DNA from 4 places in the Brevibacillus sp. JB24b genome. Region 1 is predicted to be linked to each of the others. Evidence: predicted binding sites of a transcription regulator. Region 1 holds the regulator's gene; each other region holds the start of a gene.
What was found. The regulator Rex, encoded in region 1, represses fermentation and respiration genes when NADH is low (regulators of the CRP and FNR family bind a similar motif). The targets are predictions, from matches to a motif close to TTGTGAAATATTTCACAA.
Positions count from the first base shown of each region.

Region 2: hcp (hydroxylamine reductase) is a predicted target of Rex. The motif match lies at 3,138-3,155, and genes of this name have one in related genera.
Region 3: ACQV1I_RS14995 (NarK family nitrate/nitrite MFS transporter) is a predicted target of Rex. The motif match lies at 2,626-2,643, and genes of this name have one in related genera.
Region 4: scfA (six-cysteine ranthipeptide SCIFF) is a predicted target of Rex. The motif match lies at 1,760-1,777, and genes of this name have one in related genera.

Region 1 covers NZ_JBNVQV010000001.1:2,111,529-2,115,986, reverse strand. The annotation lists gene ACQV1I_RS10340 (amidohydrolase) at 1-1,204, opposite strand, end outside; gene ACQV1I_RS10335 (redox-sensing transcriptional repressor Rex) at 1,243-1,866, opposite strand; gene ACQV1I_RS10330 (ComEC/Rec2 family competence protein) at 1,878-2,819, opposite strand; gene dinG (ATP-dependent DNA helicase DinG) at 2,879-4,458, opposite strand, start outside.
Region 2 covers NZ_JBNVQV010000001.1:5,239,986-5,244,443, reverse strand. The annotation lists gene ACQV1I_RS24460 (SIR2 family protein) at 1-289, shown strand, start outside; gene ACQV1I_RS24455 (hypothetical protein) at 301-789, shown strand; gene ACQV1I_RS24450 (malate:quinone oxidoreductase) at 1,153-2,655, shown strand; gene hcp (hydroxylamine reductase) at 3,220-4,458, shown strand, end outside.
Region 3 covers NZ_JBNVQV010000001.1:3,201,616-3,206,073, reverse strand. The annotation lists gene ACQV1I_RS15010 (radical SAM/SPASM domain-containing protein) at 1-696, opposite strand, end outside; gene ACQV1I_RS15005 (cation-binding protein) at 833-1,351, shown strand; gene ACQV1I_RS15000 (TIGR04053 family radical SAM/SPASM domain-containing protein) at 1,384-2,478, shown strand; gene ACQV1I_RS14995 (NarK family nitrate/nitrite MFS transporter) at 2,761-4,053, shown strand; gene ACQV1I_RS14990 (Crp/Fnr family transcriptional regulator) at 4,112-4,458, opposite strand, start outside.
Region 4 covers NZ_JBNVQV010000001.1:2,429,708-2,434,165, forward strand. The annotation lists gene ACQV1I_RS11855 (hypothetical protein) at 1-567, shown strand, start outside; gene ACQV1I_RS11860 (hypothetical protein) at 1,137-1,277, shown strand; partial or broken gene ACQV1I_RS11865 (thioredoxin reductase) at 1,346-1,497, shown strand; gene scfA (six-cysteine ranthipeptide SCIFF) at 1,829-1,978, shown strand; gene scfB (thioether cross-link-forming SCIFF peptide maturase) at 2,057-3,475, shown strand; gene ACQV1I_RS11880 (protein adenylyltransferase SelO) at 3,994-4,458, shown strand, end outside.

The sequences.
Region 1 (4,458 bases):
AATGCCCATCAACAATTGTATCTGTTACATCATAGCCATTTGCCGCATAAACAACATGGGAAATAGGGTCATTCGCCGGTTGGAAATGCGCTTGAGCCGCATTTAGCATGATCATATCTGCTTTTTTACCCACTTCTAAAGATCCTAAGCTATCTTTTTGGAACACCGCATCTGCCGCATAACGAGTTGCCATACGAAGTGCTTCTTCTGCTGGTACCACTTCAGGATCATAGGATACACCTTTATGAAGGATAGCTGCTAATTTTAGCTCTTCAAATAGGTTCAAGTTATTGTTACTTGCTGAACTATCAGTTGCTAAACTTACACATACACCTTTTGCAAGCATCTCAGGAACCCTAGCTACACCACTAGCCAATTTTAAGTTACTAATTGGATTATGAGCTACTTTAACATCATATTTAGCCAACGTATCAATCTCTTCATCTGTTAAGTGAACCGCATGAGCAACTAATGTTGGGTGATTAAATACACCTAGATTCTCTAGGTGAGCAACTGGTCGTACACCATAATCCTGAACGTTTTGTTCCACTTCTGCTTTTGATTCAGACATATGAATATGTAATGGTACGTTTAATTCAATAGCCTTCTCAAGGATTTGCTGGATATACTCAGGAGAGCACGTATAAGGAGCATGCGGTGACATCATTGTATGGATACGACCGTTAGCTGCACCGTTCCAACGTGATGCGAATGATGCTGCTTCTTGTAATTTCTGTTGACGTTCTTCTTCTGAGCAAAACCCAATCACTCCACGGCAAAGTACGCCACGCATCCCAGATGCTTCCACCTCTTGAGCTACTGTATCCATATGATCATACATGTCTACAAAGGTAGTTGTACCCGTACGGATCATTTCGATAATAGAAATAGCTGTACCCCATTTCACATGCTCTGCTGTAAATTGACCTTCCATTGGCCACATTTTATCTTCCAGCCATTGTTTCAAAGGTAGGTCATCCGCAAATCCACGTAGTAGGGACATGCCTACGTGACCATGTGTATTAATTAATCCTGGCATTACATATTTATTTGTTCCATCAATGATCTCGTCATATGCTGATAAATCTTCAGGTGTTTTACCTACATATGTAATTTTTCCCCCGTCAAAGCCAACCGCTCCATTATAAATAACCTCATTTTGTTCATTAACAGTAATTACGGTTGCATTGGTAATGATTTTCATCAACGTAGACACTCTCCTCTTTTTCTGTTTTTGATTCCTTAATTTAAATAATAGGCTAAACTTTGTAAGCTGGAAGTCAAATCGTTATGATCAATTTTCACTTCTTTTTCAGTTCGAATCGTTGTTGGTGCAAAATTTAGGATCGCTTCTATTCCAGCTTCAATCAGTTTATTTGCCACCTCTTGTGCTGCGGAAGCAGGCGTCGTAATAATCGCCATACGAATTTGTTTTTCTTTAATAATTTCTTCCATTTGATCAATCGGTTCAATGACCAATCCACCTAAATCTTTGCCTATTTTCTGTGGGTCCGCATCAAAAATGGAAACAATTTTCATATTATCTTTTAAATAGACATTGTAATTTGAAATCGCTTGGCCTAAATTACCGGCTCCCACCAATGCTACATGAATCACTTGGTCCAATTTTAAGATATGACGAATCTTTTCAATCAAGTAATCTACGTCATAGCCAATACCTTTTTTTCCAAAGTCACCAAATGCAGATAGGTCCTTTCGAATTTGGGCTGGGTTAATATCCATTGTTTTGCCCATCTGTTGGGAAGAAACCGTTTTTACTTGTAACTCCTGTAGATTTGTTAAATATCGCAAATAGATCGGCAGACGGCGAACGACCGCTTCAGAAATTTTTGGTACTTTCCCCATAAATTGCACTCCTAACTTCGTTGTCTATCATGTATAGAGGTCTTGACTGCCTTTAAAACCTTATAATCTTGTCCATTAGAGAGAATGGTAATTGATCCATCCCGGCTAGTGACATACGTATCTGCCCATGATTCCTCCAAACGCTCCACCACTTCACGCATGGAGTCTTTCCACTGCTCCCGAGGAATGCCGGTTTGCACAACGGCAATCTGAGGATCCACCTTCGTTAAAAAGGCTTGAATAGAGGCTTGATTGCTACCCTGTGCCGCAACCTTTATGATCTCAGCAGGCAATAGAGAAGGATATTTTACAAGCAACCGCTCCTCTGCTTTTTCATTAATGGCACTGGTGAACAAAAATTGGAGTTTTCCTTGGGTCAGACAAAACACAAGCGAATTATCCTGTGGTGATAAAAACAGGTTCTCGCTGGGATGTAAAAATGTGATCTCCACATCTTTTCCCTCTAGTAATTGATCCTTTTCCTTTACATACACAACTTGCTTTTCCCTAGATATATGGATATTACTGTGAATTGCGAAGGCTGTCAATTTCGGCATGTAAATCTTATCAAATTGAATTTTCTCCGCTAACTTATCATAGCCACCAATATGAGTAGGTAAATCGTTTGTCAATAACAGGTAATCCACTTTTGTAACATGACGTTCAAGTAGCAAGGAAACCAGTTTTTCGGTATCCTTTTCGCTACCAGTGTCAACTAGCATGGTTTTTCCCGTTGGAAATCGAATGAGCGTACTCTCCCCTTCTGGTAAGGAGAAAAAAGTCGTGGTAAGTCCAACAAAATCTTCCTCCTGTTCAACAGCATCAGGATCCTCGATGTGCTGTAGCTGATGTGTAATCGCAATAGGTCGACTTGCTTCAACTGTTTGGGATAATCCAAGGATCATCATGCCTATACAAGTAACTAGCAATAGGTAATATCGGATTGTAGTCATGGAGCTGCCTCCCTCCTACTATATAGCGTAGATCAATTCATAACGAGCTTAACATTGTTTTATTGTAAAAATGGAGCTATACGCTCACGTAACGTAGTCCATGGACCTGTCTCTACCTGATATGGAGGCAAAGATTGCAAGAACATCCGGCCATATTTAGATTCTATAATTCGCGTATCAAATACAATAACAACACCGCGATCTGTTTGTTGACGTATTAATCGACCTACTCCCTGCTTAAAACGAATAACAGCATGGGGCAAGGAAAGCGTCATAAAAGGATTCTTTTTCTCTGCCTTCAGTCTTTCCGAACGTCCTTCCAATAGTGGGTGATTAGGAGGTTGAAAAGGGAGACGAACAATGATAAGGCAACTCAGTACATTCCCAGGTAAATCTACACCCTCCCAGAAACTATTCGTTCCCAAAAGTACTGTTTTTGTCCCTGTTTGAAAGCGACGTACCAGCTTACTTCTATTACTTGAATCAACGCCATGACCTAATAGTTCAAACTCTTCCCCTTCTAATAAGCTCTTCATTCCTTCATAAACAGCTCTAAGCATACTATATGAGGTAAATAGGATCATCGTCCGACCCTCACTTGCTCGAACAGCATCAACACAGCCAGCAATGACGGCTTCTACAAAACGGTGTTCTCCTTCCTTTGTTACAGAAGGGAAATCAGAAGGAATTACTATGAGTCCTTGTTGACCATAGTCAAAAGGGGATGGAAGTGAGAGCATTTCAACTCGTTCTTCAGGTAAATTTGTAAAACCCATTCTCTCCATAAAGTAGGTAAACCTATTCTTTACGGTTAGTGTAGCAGAGGTCATAATGATACTTCGTTTTGGTTCTAATAAAGTCGTGCGCAAGGTATCTGCTATATCTAGCGGTGTTTTAAAGAAAAAGAGTTGTTTGCGAGACGTTCTTGTCTCTATTTCCATCCAGCTTACGTGCCCATCCTGTTCTTCTACTAACAAAAAATGAAGTTTCACAGCCACTTGGCCGATTTCCTCTACTAAACCAGTAACATCCGTTTGCAAACGCTGTAAGGAATATGGAATTTCTGCCTTATACTGCAACAAAATGTTCAGTAACTGTTCGACTTCCTTAGCTACATTTCCTAACTTCTGTAAAATTAGATTGCTGGATTTTCCAAGCTTTTTATATTTTTTCTTAAAGTCTTCTGTTTTATATCGAAGTGTGGCTCTTTGTGATTCCCCTGTATCCATACTTCGTTCAGTTCCCCAATGATAAAAGAGTTGTAGCCAGTTCGTAACCGCCTCTTTTAGCATTTGCTGCTCGATCTTTACTTGTTGTAGATGCTGTTCTATTCTTGCCTTTTCAGCCGGTTGCCACACCTTCAATTCATTGGCTAACAGGAGTAGCATCTGCTTTTCCCCTTCAGTACCAAGCTGCTCTACCAATTGAAACAATTCTATACTGGAGAACTGCGTTCCAAAATGTTGACTTGCTACTTCATCAAGTTGATGGGCTTCATCAATAATCGCAACCTCAAAGGATGGCAGTACACCGTTCTCTTTATCAAGATCACCAATTAATAAAGCATGGTTAACAATAATCACATCAGCTTCTTTTGCTTGTTGTTTCGCCTGAAAGTAAAAGCAACGGCTAAACCACG
Region 2 (4,458 bases), 3.1 Mb from region 1:
TAATCCAGAAAATATTCAAGTCAAAATTAAAAGATTAAAAGATTATATTCAAAATGATGATGAATCGGCTATTCGTGATTTGTTTACTAATGAATCACGAGACGTTATTGGTAAAATTAATAAACTTGATTCTAATCAAGAAGCAACTATTGAACTTATGAAACAATGGATTGAAGAAATAAAAGCCATCATAAAACCTATTTCCGTTTTATCATCAATACTTGCTTATTATGGTAAAGGTGAATTTCAAGAACGATTGCTAATTGAGACGTTAGAAAGATTTACATAGATGAAATTATGATGAAACCAAAAGTAAGAGATAGACTTCATAGCAGACAAGCTTTTTCTTGGTATGTTTCTCCACGGAGACATTTATATGATGCTTTTCAACGATTACAACCAGAAAGACCGTATCATTTACCCATTGAAGTAATGTTTACTTTCCCTTTTATGGAAGAGGTTTTTAAAGAAAGTCAATTGGCATTTGATAGTGTTGAATACATGATTCATTACGATTTGTTTGAATTTTTACGTTCATTAAAACATCGATACTTAGGTGACTATAATTATGTTAGTGGATGTTTTGGTTATAGAGATGATAGAACTCATATAGAGCAATTTTTATCTGAAGGTTCTCTAACAACTGACTGGGAAGTGCTTTTATTGTTTGAAGGCAATAAGGACCTTTTTATTAAATCCTTGAGAACATTATCTGAGAACTTAAATCAGCTTACGTATTACAGCGGACGTGGTCTTGTTGAATCATATCTAGATGAGAAAAAAATTTAAAAACCTCATTTAGATACACCACGGAGAACCGTATCACAAGTAACGACAAAAATTAGAGAATGTCTGTCCACTAATAACGGCAAACCAAAGCCTCAACCCTTGCAAGAAGCTGGGTTAAGGCCTTGGTTTTTGTGTGTTCCTAGGGCCTTGTGGACGGAATTCTCACTTTTTTACCAGCTTTAAATAGTTTATAATCATCAGATAACAGTAGATATTTTAATCTATAAATAATTATAATAGACTATGGTATGGTTATAATTGAGACAGAAAAGGTGTGTTCCTAGGTAGCCCCTTGCTTTTTGTGACACCTAAGCAGGAGCGCCTACCTCTTTTTTGCCAATATAGGGGATAAGGAAGGTTATAATGAGCAACAGACAGAAAAAAACAGACGTTATCTTAATAGGTGCCGGAGTCATGAGCGCGACTTTGGGATCATTACTGAAAGAGTTAGCACCGGAATGGGAAATCAAAGTGTTTGAGAAGCTCCCAAATGCAGGAGAAGAAAGCTCTAACGAATGGAATAATGCGGGTACGGGCCATTCTGCACTGTGCGAGCTTAACTATACATCCGAAAAATCTGACGGATCTATAGATATTAGCAAAGCTATAAAAATTAATGAACAGTTTCAGCTTTCCAGACAGTTTTGGTCTTATCTTGTAAACAGCAATCTGATTGGTAATCCGCAGGACTTTATCATGCCAATACCTCATATGAGTTTAGTACAAGGGGGAAAAAATGTAACGTTTTTGAAAAAACGTTTTGAAGCGCTGTCAAACAATCCCTTGTTTCAAGGGATAGAATTTTCCGATGATCCTGAAAAACTGAAGGAATGGCTTCCGCTTATCATGGAAGGCCGTACATCGAATGAACCGATAGCGGCAACAAAAATCGACTCTGGAACAGATGTCAACTTTGGTGCTTTAACACGCATATTGTTTGACCACTTAAAGAGTAAAAACGTCGAGATAAACTACAAGCATAGTGTTAAGGATATTAAACGTACTAGCGACGGCTCGTGGGAAGTGAAAGTGCATGATATCGATAGCGGTAAAATCGAATACCATACTGCAAAATTCGTCTTTATCGGCGGTGGGGGCGGAAGTCTGCCTTTACTACAAAAAACCGGCATTCCTGAGTCAAAACATATTGGAGGATTCCCGGTAAGCGGACTATTTATGGTATGTAACAATCCAGAAGTTGTAGAGCAGCATCATGCAAAAGTATACGGTAAAGCTAAGGTTGGTGCTCCTCCAATGTCTGTTCCGCATCTTGATACAAGATATATCGACAACAAAAAATCATTGCTGTTTGGACCGTTTGCCGGCTTCTCACCAAAGTTCTTAAAAACTGGTTCAAATTTTGATTTGATAGGTTCCGTAAAACCGAATAATGTCTTCACTATGTTGGCGGCAGGCGCAAAAGAGATGGCATTGACAAAATACCTGATCCAGCAAGTTATGTTATCGAATGAAAAGCGCATGGAAGAAGTACGCGAGTTTATTCCGAACGCCAAAAGCGAGGATTGGGATATAGTGGTAGCGGGCCAACGTGTGCAAGTTATCAAAGATACTGAGGCCGGCGGCAGGGGAACACTTCAATTTGGTACGGAAGTTGTTAGTGCCGCTGATGGCTCGATAGCTGCATTGCTTGGCGCTTCTCCGGGTGCTTCTACTGCCGTTCACGTTATGTTTGAGGTATTAGAAAAATGCTTCCCACAACATATGAAAGATTGGGAACCGAAAATAAAAGAAATGGTTCCTTCTTATGGCGTGTCACTAGTGGAAAACCCAGAGCTTTTCCAGGAAATTCATACTTCAACAGCGCAGACGCTTGGTCTAAGCGAAAAAGAAACGGTCTATAGTTAATTCTTTGGATGTAGAAACAAAGGTATTTAATGAAAAAATTAAAGCAACATTTTTTTCATTAATGGACAATTGTTTCTATGATGAAGAGATTGAAAAGGCAATGATTGAAAAAAACAGAGATAAAATAAAAAATTTCATAAAGTATTGAGTAAACAATAGAATATCATTGAAAATAAAACATAGAACCTTGCGATCTATCTTTGGATTGAAGGTTCTTTTTTTCAAAATTCGCAGTTAGAGAGGCTACGGTGAGCCTTATCATAAGTACCTGATAAATTTTACCTAATCTTTCGAATCGAAAGAAGGAACGACAATAGAAAGATCAAAAGCATTGAATTTTAATGAAATAAGGGATACCACTTTTACTAACTAACCCCTTTTGTGACAAGCGCAGAAGGGGCCTTTTTGCATTGATAAAAAATCACTCCACGAATGGTTAGTTTTTTAGCACCCACTCGCTTGTCACCGTTTCTCCACCCTTTTTGTGAGCCGTATCACATCGAATAGGATGGTTGATTTTTATAATCAACTTATAAAGGGCAGAAGAGAAAAGGAGAGATCGTGATGTTCTGTTACCAGTGCGAACAAACCCCAAGCGGTGGGTGCAAGGTGATCGGTGTCTGTGGGAAAACAGAGGAATTGGCTAGCATTCAAGACACGATCGTTTTTGCGTTAAAAGGGATTGCGGCGTATGCGACGCATGCCCGCCAACTGGGTTATATCGACTCCGAAGTGGATGGCATCACCCAGGAAGCGCTATATTTCACCTTGACTAATGTTAACTTTAATCTGGACGATCATCTAAAAATGGCGATGAAAGTAGGTCAGGCCGCAATCAAGGTGATGGAGCTATTAGACAAAGCCCATACTGAGCACTTCGGTGTTCCCCAGCCTGTAACCGTATCGCAAAATAAAATAGAAGGCAAATGCATTGTGGTTACTGGACATAATCTGTTTGCTCTGGAGGAATTGCTGAAACAGACAGAGGGGAGAGGCATAAACATCTTTACTCATTCCGAGATGCTACCTGCCCACGGATATCCTGCTTTGAAAAAGTACCCACATTTGAAAGGAAACATCGGCAAAGCATGGTTCGATCAACGACGGCTGTTTGAGGAGTTTCCAGGGGCAATTCTTGCGACAACAAACTGCGTCATGCCGATTAAAGGCAGTTATGCTGACAGATTTTACTCCTATGATGTAGCAGGGCTAGAGGGAGTAACTAAGATTGAAAATGACGATTTTTCTCCACTGATTGAAAAAGCACTCTCCCTGCCAGAAGCAAATATCGAATCCAATCAAACTTTAATCACCGGATATCATCACGAGACGGTTTTGGGGTTAGCGCCGGAAATTATCGATGCTGTAAAAGCAGGCAAGATCAAACGCTTCTTCGTGATCGCAGGGTGTGACGCACCGGGGAAAGGCGGCGAATACTACCGGGAATTGGCCACTTCTTTACCAAAGGAAACGGTTATTCTTACCACTTCCTGTGGAAAGTTCCGTTTTAATGATGTGGACTTTGGAACAGTGCCAGGAACCGATATTCCCCGCTATATTGATTTGGGGCAGTGCAACAACTCTGTATCTACAATCAAGATCGCAGCGGCTCTGGCAGACGCGTTTGGCTGCGAGGTCAACGATTTGCCGGTAAGCATCGTGCTTTCATGGTTTGAGCAAAAAGCAGTGGCTATCCTGCTCGGGTTGTTCAGCTTGGGAATCAAGGATATCCGAATTGGTCCAAAGCTGCCTGAATTTATTCAGCCAGGCGTGCTCACGGTCTTGCAGGACTTGTTTAACGTT
Region 3 (4,458 bases), 1.1 Mb from region 1:
TAAAGCCTCACGTGTTTGCTGATGAGTAATATCATCCTCGACTCCACCACGACCTGCATAAACGAGGTGGTAGAAACAGACGCGAGGAATGTTTTCTTTTTCAATCAAGTCAAAAATATCTGGCAAGGCTTCAATATTGTGTTTATTCATTGTGAAACGAAGGCCAACCTTTTGACCCACAGCCATGCAATTCCGGATTCCACGAATGGCTAGATCAAAGGCGCCTTCTTTTTGACGGAAAAAATCATGTGTCTTTTGCATACCATCTAGGCTTATGCCAACATAACTAATACCCAAATCTTTTAAGCGCTTTGCCTTTTTCTCATCGATCAGCGTGCCATTGGTTGAAAAGGTAATACGAATACCTCTAGAAATAGCATGTTCTGCTAGTTCAAATATATCAGGCCGAATGAGAGGTTCCCCACCAGAAAACAGGATAACGGGTACTTTCATATCTGCTAATTGGTTAATGACATCATGAGCTTCCTCTGTACTCAGCTCTCCCTCATATTTTTTATTTTCGGAACTGGAGTAGCAGTGTAAGCAGTGAAGATTGCAAGTTTTTGTAATATTCCAAGCAACGACAGGTCCATGCCCCTGATGAGTTCCTGTTTTTTGGTTCCGAGCAGCTTCTGAATATCGTAATTTATCTCCGAAGGTCGTAGTTGTTTCAAGTAAACTGGAAAGTCCTATCATCATATCCTCCCTTAAGCCTTTGTACAAACTTTCACGGCCTAATTCTAGCAAATTGCTGGAAAATAATTTGTGAGGAATATCACTTCTTGGAAAAGGCAACTTGGTTACAATCAAAAAAGAGTAAGGAGGGATTGGTATGCTGGAATACGAGAGCGATTTTGCTATGAAAAAGAAACATGAACACATATTGCTTTCCTATTTGTACAATGACCATAGTGAACTGGATGGAAGACTAAAGCACATTCTGTCACTCATACGTTATGGAACAAAATGGAACGAAGAGTTACATGAAGATTTGCATCGTTTCCTTCAATTCCTTCAAACAGATTTCCGTCGGCACATTATGGTGGAGGACGATATTCTATTTTTTACGTTAACAAATCGACTGGCAACGTTAGAGGCGCCATTACTGCTCATTAAATCAGAACATGATCGCTTATTAGAGATATCAGATCGCATTGGGTCAGAATTGAACCAGTGTGTGTTACAGGAACAAAAAACATCTACGATGGTTTGTTTGCTTAAGCAATTTGATGAGCTATTTGAAGAGCATACAATTAAGGAGGATAGGGTGTTGTACCCGATGGCCAATCAACTGCTGACGTTAGCTGAAAAAGATATCTTGTATCAGACAATCTCCAAACATTATAAATAGATACCATCTTGCCAATGGAGTGAGTGAACTACATGAATTACGACCAGAATCCTTTTATCGTGATTTGGGAAGTGACACGTGCATGTGCTTTGCGTTGTTTACATTGTCGTGCGGTAGCACAGCCCAATCGTCATCCAGATGAGCTGAGTACAGAAGAAGGTAAGGAATTGTTAGATCAAATCAAAGCCATGGGGAATCCGCTTCTTGTTTTTACTGGTGGCGATCCATTAATGCGTGAAGATTTATATGACTTAATCGATTATGCAGTAAAAATTGGATTGCGCGTTTCGATGTCTCCTAGCGCTACACCACGTGTAACAGAAAAAGCGATCGTAAAAGCAAAAGAGGCCAGATTATCACGTTGGGCTTTTAGTTTAGATGGTCCTACAGCAGATGTGCATGATTACTTCCGCGGGACACCAGGCTCGTATGATATTACGGTAAAGTCGTTGGCTACTTTGCGAAAGCATGGTCTACCTGTTCAATTAAATACAACGATTTCTGTTTACAATGCGCATTTATTAGAGGAAATGTCCCAGATGGTGGAGGAATGGGATGCAGTGCTGTGGAGTGTTTTCTTCTTAATTCCTACAGGAAGAGGGCAAGCAAGTGATGCGGTATCCCCAATGGAGCAGGAGCGCATTTATCGCTGGCTGATCGAGAAGAGTCAGACTGCTAGCTATAGCATCAAAACAACAGCGGCACCTGCTTATCGGAGAGCACTTTATTTTGCAACCCAAAAAGACATGAAAACACAACCTGAGCAAGTAAAAAGAATGGATAATCTAGGGCGCTCGGCTGGGGGAGTTACGGACGGTAAAGGATTTGTGTTCATTTCTCATGTGGGTGATGTTCAACCAAGCGGATTTTTACCGATTTATTGCGGAAATGTACGCAGTACACCTCTGGCAGATTTATACCGTAATCATGCAGTCTTTCGATCGTTACGCTATCCGGATGGCTATTCGGGAAAATGTGGCGTCTGCAACTTTAATCAGGTATGTGGGGGATCACGCGCCCGTGCTTATGCAATGACGAAGGATTATTTGGCAAGCGATCCTTCATGTATGTACATACCTCCAAAATGGGAAGAAGGTTATGGACAAAAGCAACTGGGCTACTTTTAATAGCACATGTGATCGTGAATAGAAACAGAGAAAAAGAAGCAAGAGATGTTATGTTGACATGTCTTGCTTCTTTTTGTATTCATTTTTAATTTTTTATACATTCACAAAAGAAAAGATGTTTTGTACAAAATGTGAAAACGCAAAATCATGTGATTAAAATCACAAAGTGCTATGTGAGAGTTGGATATGATTTGTGATGAAAAAGGTTGTTTATATAAAAAAGTTCAATTTCGTTTATAAACATGGGTTGAGCGTGTTTGAACTTAGTAGAGGAGGTAACCTATGTCAACAAAAGGAGTAATGAAATGGGAACCGGAGAATCCTGAATTTTGGGAATCTACAGGTAAAAGAGTGGCGAACCGTAACCTTTGGATATCTATTCCAGCCCTATTACTTGCTTTTAGTATTTGGTCCATTTGGTCGGTTGTTGCTGTTAATCTCAATAAAGTTGGATTTCAGTTTACACCAGATGAACTATTTAGTTTAGCAGCTCTTCCAGGTCTTTCAGGTGCTACGCTGCGGATTTTGTATGCATTTGTTGTTCCGATTTTCGGAGGACGTAATTGGACCGTATGCAGTACAGCTTCTTTGTTAATCCCAGCAATTTGGATTGGATTTGCTGTGCAAGATCCGGCTACATCTTATGAAACAATGGCATTGCTCGCAATTTTATGTGGTTTTGGCGGTGGTAATTTCGCTTCTTCCATGGCAAATATCAGTTTCTTCTTTCCACAAGCCAAGAAAGGCTCTGCCTTGGGTTTAAATGCGGGACTTGGTAATCTTGGTGTAAGTGTAGCGCAATTTCTAATACCAATAGTAATTGGAATTAGCGTATTTGGTAATTTCGGTGGTGGTCCACAAACAAATGGTACAACGCAATTATGGCTGCAAAATGCTGGATTTATCTGGGTAATTCCGATCATACTTACTACAATTGCAGCTATGTTTGGGATGAACAACCTTCCGATGACACAATCGATTAAAGATCAATTGGTTATTTTTAAACGCAAGCATATGTGGATTTGTTCATTTTTATACACAATGAGCTTTGGATCTTTTATCGGGTTTGCAACAGCATTTCCTTTGTTAACTCAGCACCAGTTTCCTGATGTAAATCCGTTGCAATATGCCTTTATTGGTCCTTTATTAGGGGCATTAGTTCGGCCGGTCGGTGGTATGCTGGCTGATAAGCTGGGTGGGGCAAGGGTAACTCTCTACAATGTTATTCTGCTGATCGCTGCTACGGCTGGTGTCATCTACTTCATGAATAGTAAAGCATTCTGGGCATTTTTCGCCTGTTTCATCGTGATTTTCTTCACAACGGGAATATGTAATGGTTCCGTTACACGTATGATGCCTACGATTTTCCCGCCAAAAGAAGCGGCACCGGTCATAGGTTTTACATCGGCTATTGCGGCATATGGACAATTCTTTATTCCAAAATCCTTTAGCATGTCAATTAAGTCTACAGGTGCTCCAGATATTGCTTTATATGGGTTCTTGGTGTTTTATGCTGTAGCTTTAGTCTTGTTATGGTATTTCTATGCACGTAAAAACGCAGAGGTAAAGTGCTAGATAATAGGCCGGCTTGATTTAAAAAAGAGTCTTGGTTGCCAATAACCAAGACTCTCTTTTAAATCTGACATATTTCATTGGGACAATCATCACAGCAGATGGCATCTTTTAAAAAGGAAAGATCTTTAATTAAAATATTTCCTTGTGCATTTTGCTCGATGACATCTTGCTTCTTTAAATCAGACAGCATGCGGTTTACACTTTCTCTGGTTAGCCCAATAAATTGGGCCAAATCCCGATTGGTGAGAGCAAGCGTAATGTAGATGCCTTTTTCATGTTGTTCTCCGTAGCTATTACTTAGTCGAATGAGAGTGGAGTATAGTGCTCCAATTTTTCCATTTAACAACAAATCACGGAATTTAGATTGGATGCGGCGATTCATGATACCCATCCACCGCAAAAATT
Region 4 (4,458 bases), 320 kb from region 1:
GCTCAGTATTTAGAAAGTTATGACCAAAAAGAAGCATTAAGACTTGGCGTTGACCCACGATTTTTAGATCAGGCAGTCAGGGATTCTAAAGAAATTTTAGGAAAATATAATGAATTAACCTCAAATGAACAAACTAAATTGTTACATGATATGCAATCAATATCTGTAATACAAAATTCTTTCGTCAGCTCTGAGGAGATTCAGAAATCTGCACCAGCATTAGATATAGCAGCTTCTTCTCGCTCAATCAGCCACGACTATACAATGTCTTTACTAGGTATTGATTGGACAATTTATCGTGTCGAAGGCGAATATGAATATAATTCAAAAGGTGTAACTAAGAAACTTGGAGCAAATGGATATGTAAAAAGAAATCTAAATCCTCTAGTGCAAACTTCCAAAACCTCTAGTTCAGACGAAATTAATGGTAAGGAGTATGCTGCTACAGTTGTTTTTGATTATAAAATAGGTCCAATTAAAGATTTATCCGTTCAAATAGGTTCAGCATATGTAAAAGTCTACGGAGATAAGAATGGGAAAACAGGCGGGCGTGGTTGGACAGAATAAGGAGTTGACAAAAGATTGCATAAATCAACAAAAATTATTTTGTGGTCAGTTTTAGGAGCCGCTGTTGTCCTTGGTGTTATCGGTTATTTAACTTTTAAATTTAATTGACCGGTTAGACAACTTAGGAGTTTTTCTGAGTGCCTATAATTTCATGTGTGTAAATTAACGTCTGAATCTTGAAGATTCGGACGTTTTTCTTTCTGATTTATCAAGAAATAAATCATGCTACAATAAGTTTCCTCGGAATTGGTGAATGTTAAGGTCAGCACAATCCGTCATAGTTCATTATGCTGGCAGGCGTCAAAGTGTCACAAATCACATCGAAAGCATGAAGTTTGATGAAGCTTATTGTTATTTGCTGATGCAAAGAGATATCGCTTTACTGGCCATCCTCCATATTAAATGTCTGTCCTCTAATGTATGATTCAGTCCCAGAACTGTTTCCACTAAGACATTGCTAATTCGAAAACTCCGCAATTCTTGCTAAGTTGCAAATGATTGAACTGGAATAGGAAGAAAGAGTTCTAATAAATGGGAGCAGGGAGTTGGAATTCTGGAGCTGAACGACTTTGAAAGCTTCGGTGTGGAAGGCTTTTCGGACGTATTGCAATATCAGTGAGACTGGTCATGAAACAGACGTAAGAGAGTGTGCTCATCAGTTGCCAACCGGGCAGATGATTAGTCTCGAGCAGCCAAGAGAAGCAGAGTGACTCAGTTAAAGCCTTGTTTGACATACAAAATGATAAAGGGGTGAGAAGTGCTTTGCAGCGACTGGATATTGGAAGGGGCAGATCGCTACGAGGTAACCAATCCCTATTATACAATTCAGGGGCAAGCGGATGCTAAATTCTGGTGGCGGAAAATTCCGCGGTTGACTGGGCGAATGAACTGGGGGATATTGCCTCTGAGATTACGGGCGTGCACCGTCGCACAGCGAGCATTTTACAGAAAAAAGCAAGGCCTACGCTAGGTGAATCGGAGGAGACAGACGGTGTAAAAATCGTCTGTTTCTTTGGCTATATCGATAAATCCTGTTGAACAAATCAACTATAGCAATTACATACTTATGAAAAGATTAGTCCTCGTAAGTAGATGAGGCATTTGAGGAAGCGAAATCAATTATATTTCACAGATAAGACATCGGTACGGATTGACGTGGACCAGAGGTGTTGCTAAAATTATCATGGGAATAATGTGAAAAAAATCACGATGTGTATGTCTTATTTCTTCAAAAAAGTATCTTTAAAAGGAGTCGTGCATGATGAAAAGAATCGTAACATTGAGCTTTCGTAAACTGAAGGATACCGCAAAATACGGTGGATGTGGCGCCTGTCAGACATCTTGTCAGTCAGCCTGCAAAACTTCCTGTGGAGTTGCAAATCAGCAGTGTGAAAACACAATGAACAGATAGGAAACAGGAAATGTACCGCCCAGCTGCTATGCGGATGGGCGGCAATTTTTATGGGCAAAAGGAGCTTGATTATCAAGTATGATTCATCAATATAAACTAAACGGATACAACATTGTGCTCGACACCTATAGTGGATCGGTGCATGTTGTCGATGACCTCGCCTATGAAATCATCGCGCTTTATGAAAATACACCTACGGAAAAAATAGTGGCGATAATGTTGGAGAAGTACGCACATGAATCTGACATTTCCGAGGAAGACATTCGAGAAACAATCGCGGATGTGGGGGAGCTAAAAAATGATGGGCAACTCTTTACAGAGGATGAATATAAGGCTCTATCTATTGATTTGAGAAATCGTCCGACTTATGTAAAGGCTCTTTGCTTCAATGTTGCGCATACCTGTAACCTGTCGTGTGAATACTGCTTCGCCAGTCAGGGAAAATACAACGGAGACAGAGCAATCATGAGCTATGAGGTTGGACAAAAAGCGATTGATTACCTATTGGAAAACTCTGGTCATCACCGAAACCTTGACGTCGATTTCTTCGGTGGAGAACCGCTCATGGCTTGGAAGGTTGTCAAGCAGATTGTCGCTTACGCAAGAAGTAAAGAAAAAGAGTACAAAAAGACTTTTCGTTTCACCTTTACTACGAATGGCATGCTGCTCAATGATGAGATCACCGATTTTTTGAATCAGGAAATGTATAATGTCGTATTGAGTCTTGATGGAAGAAGAGAGGTCCATGATCGACTTCGCAAAACAGTCACTGGAGAGGGGAGCTACGATCTTATTGTTCGGAAGTTCCAGGAATTCGTTGAAAAACGCGGAGACAAAGAATACTATGTACGTGGAACCTTCACCCACAATAATGTCGATTTCACTAATGACATTTTTCACATCGCAGACCTTGGTTTTGATAAACTTTCGATGGAACCTGTCATCTGTGATCCACGGGAACCATATGCGCTCACTGAGGATGACCTCCCAGAGATTTATAACCAATACGAGATTCTCGCCAAGGAAATGCTCAAGCGCGAGGAAAATGGCAATGGTTTTACCTTCTATCATTACATGCTTGACCTCTCAGAAGGCCCCTGCATTCAAAAGAGAATTTCTGGCTGCGGTTCAGGAACTGAATATCTCGCTGTCACACCATGGGGAGAGCTTTTTCCTTGTCACCAGTTCGTCGGGGATGAAGAATACAGCATGGGAAACATCTGGGATGGAATCACAAAACCAGAGATGCAATGCCAATTTAAAGAGAGCAACTGCTACTCGAAGCCTGAATGCCAGAACTGCTGGGCGAAACTATACTGTAGCGGCGGTTGTCCTGCCAATGCACTTCACGCAACTGGCTCCCTCAAGGGAACTTACGACTTTAGTTGTGACATCTTTCGTAAGAGAATCGAATGTTCCATGATGGTTAAGGTAGCCGAATCTATCAGAGTTATGGGAGAAGGTAACCAAGCTGTGGCTGGGATTTCTCCTGAGTAATGTTTTCATAACGAGTAACCATTTTGTTTTCAAGTACAGAAGAGTTCCTTCTATAAGTAAGGGGCTCTTTTTTCGTATATACTATTTATGGGAATTAATAGGAGGTTACTAGGGACTAAAAACGAAGGTACACAGGATGGAGGGAGAAATCTTTCCTTTATCGTCGCACGAAGTCTTTCTCGACAGCCAAGTTTTCTAATAAATAAGTAAGATTAGGTTTGAAGGAGGGGAGTAGTAGCCCTCCTATTTATTTTTTTCTAAAGTTGATTGCCCTCTTAGTTCTGGTTCTACAAGAATTGTTTTGGTGTCAAAAAAACCAAAAATATGATAATGGGCGCCATCTATGTGCCGAAAGAGTATAATAAATTGGCAGAAGTAGACACTAACAGGGATTGCCTTGTGGGGGATAGAAAATAGATAACCAAAAATACCAAAGAATACTTATGATTTTTGTTCAATGGAACAGAAAAAACTAGCATAATAAACGACATAAACAAGAAAAGGGGAATGGAGATACGATGACAAAGGAAAAAGCAATAATAGAAACAGGATGGAATTTTGACAACAGTTATGCACAACTGCCGAAATCATTTTTTGCCAGTCTCAATCTAAACCCTGTATCTTCACCAAAGTTGATCATTCTTAATGATCCGTTGGCAACATCTCTGGGGTTGAACGTACAGGAGCTGCAAAGTGAAAATGGGGTAGAAGTGCTTGCTGGTAACCGGATTCCCAAAGGTGCTTTTCCTCTTGCTCAGGCTTATGCGGGGCATCAATTTGGGCATTTTACGAGGTTAGGAGATGGCCGCGCTCTGCTGCTTGGCGAGCAAATTACGCCCCTAGGTGAACGCTTTGATATTCAGCTTAAGGGTTCAGGGAAAACGCCATACTCTCGACGGGGTGATGGTCGAGCGGCACTTGGACCGATGCTACGCGAATACATCATCAGCGAAGCAATGCATGGGCTTGGTATTCCTACTACT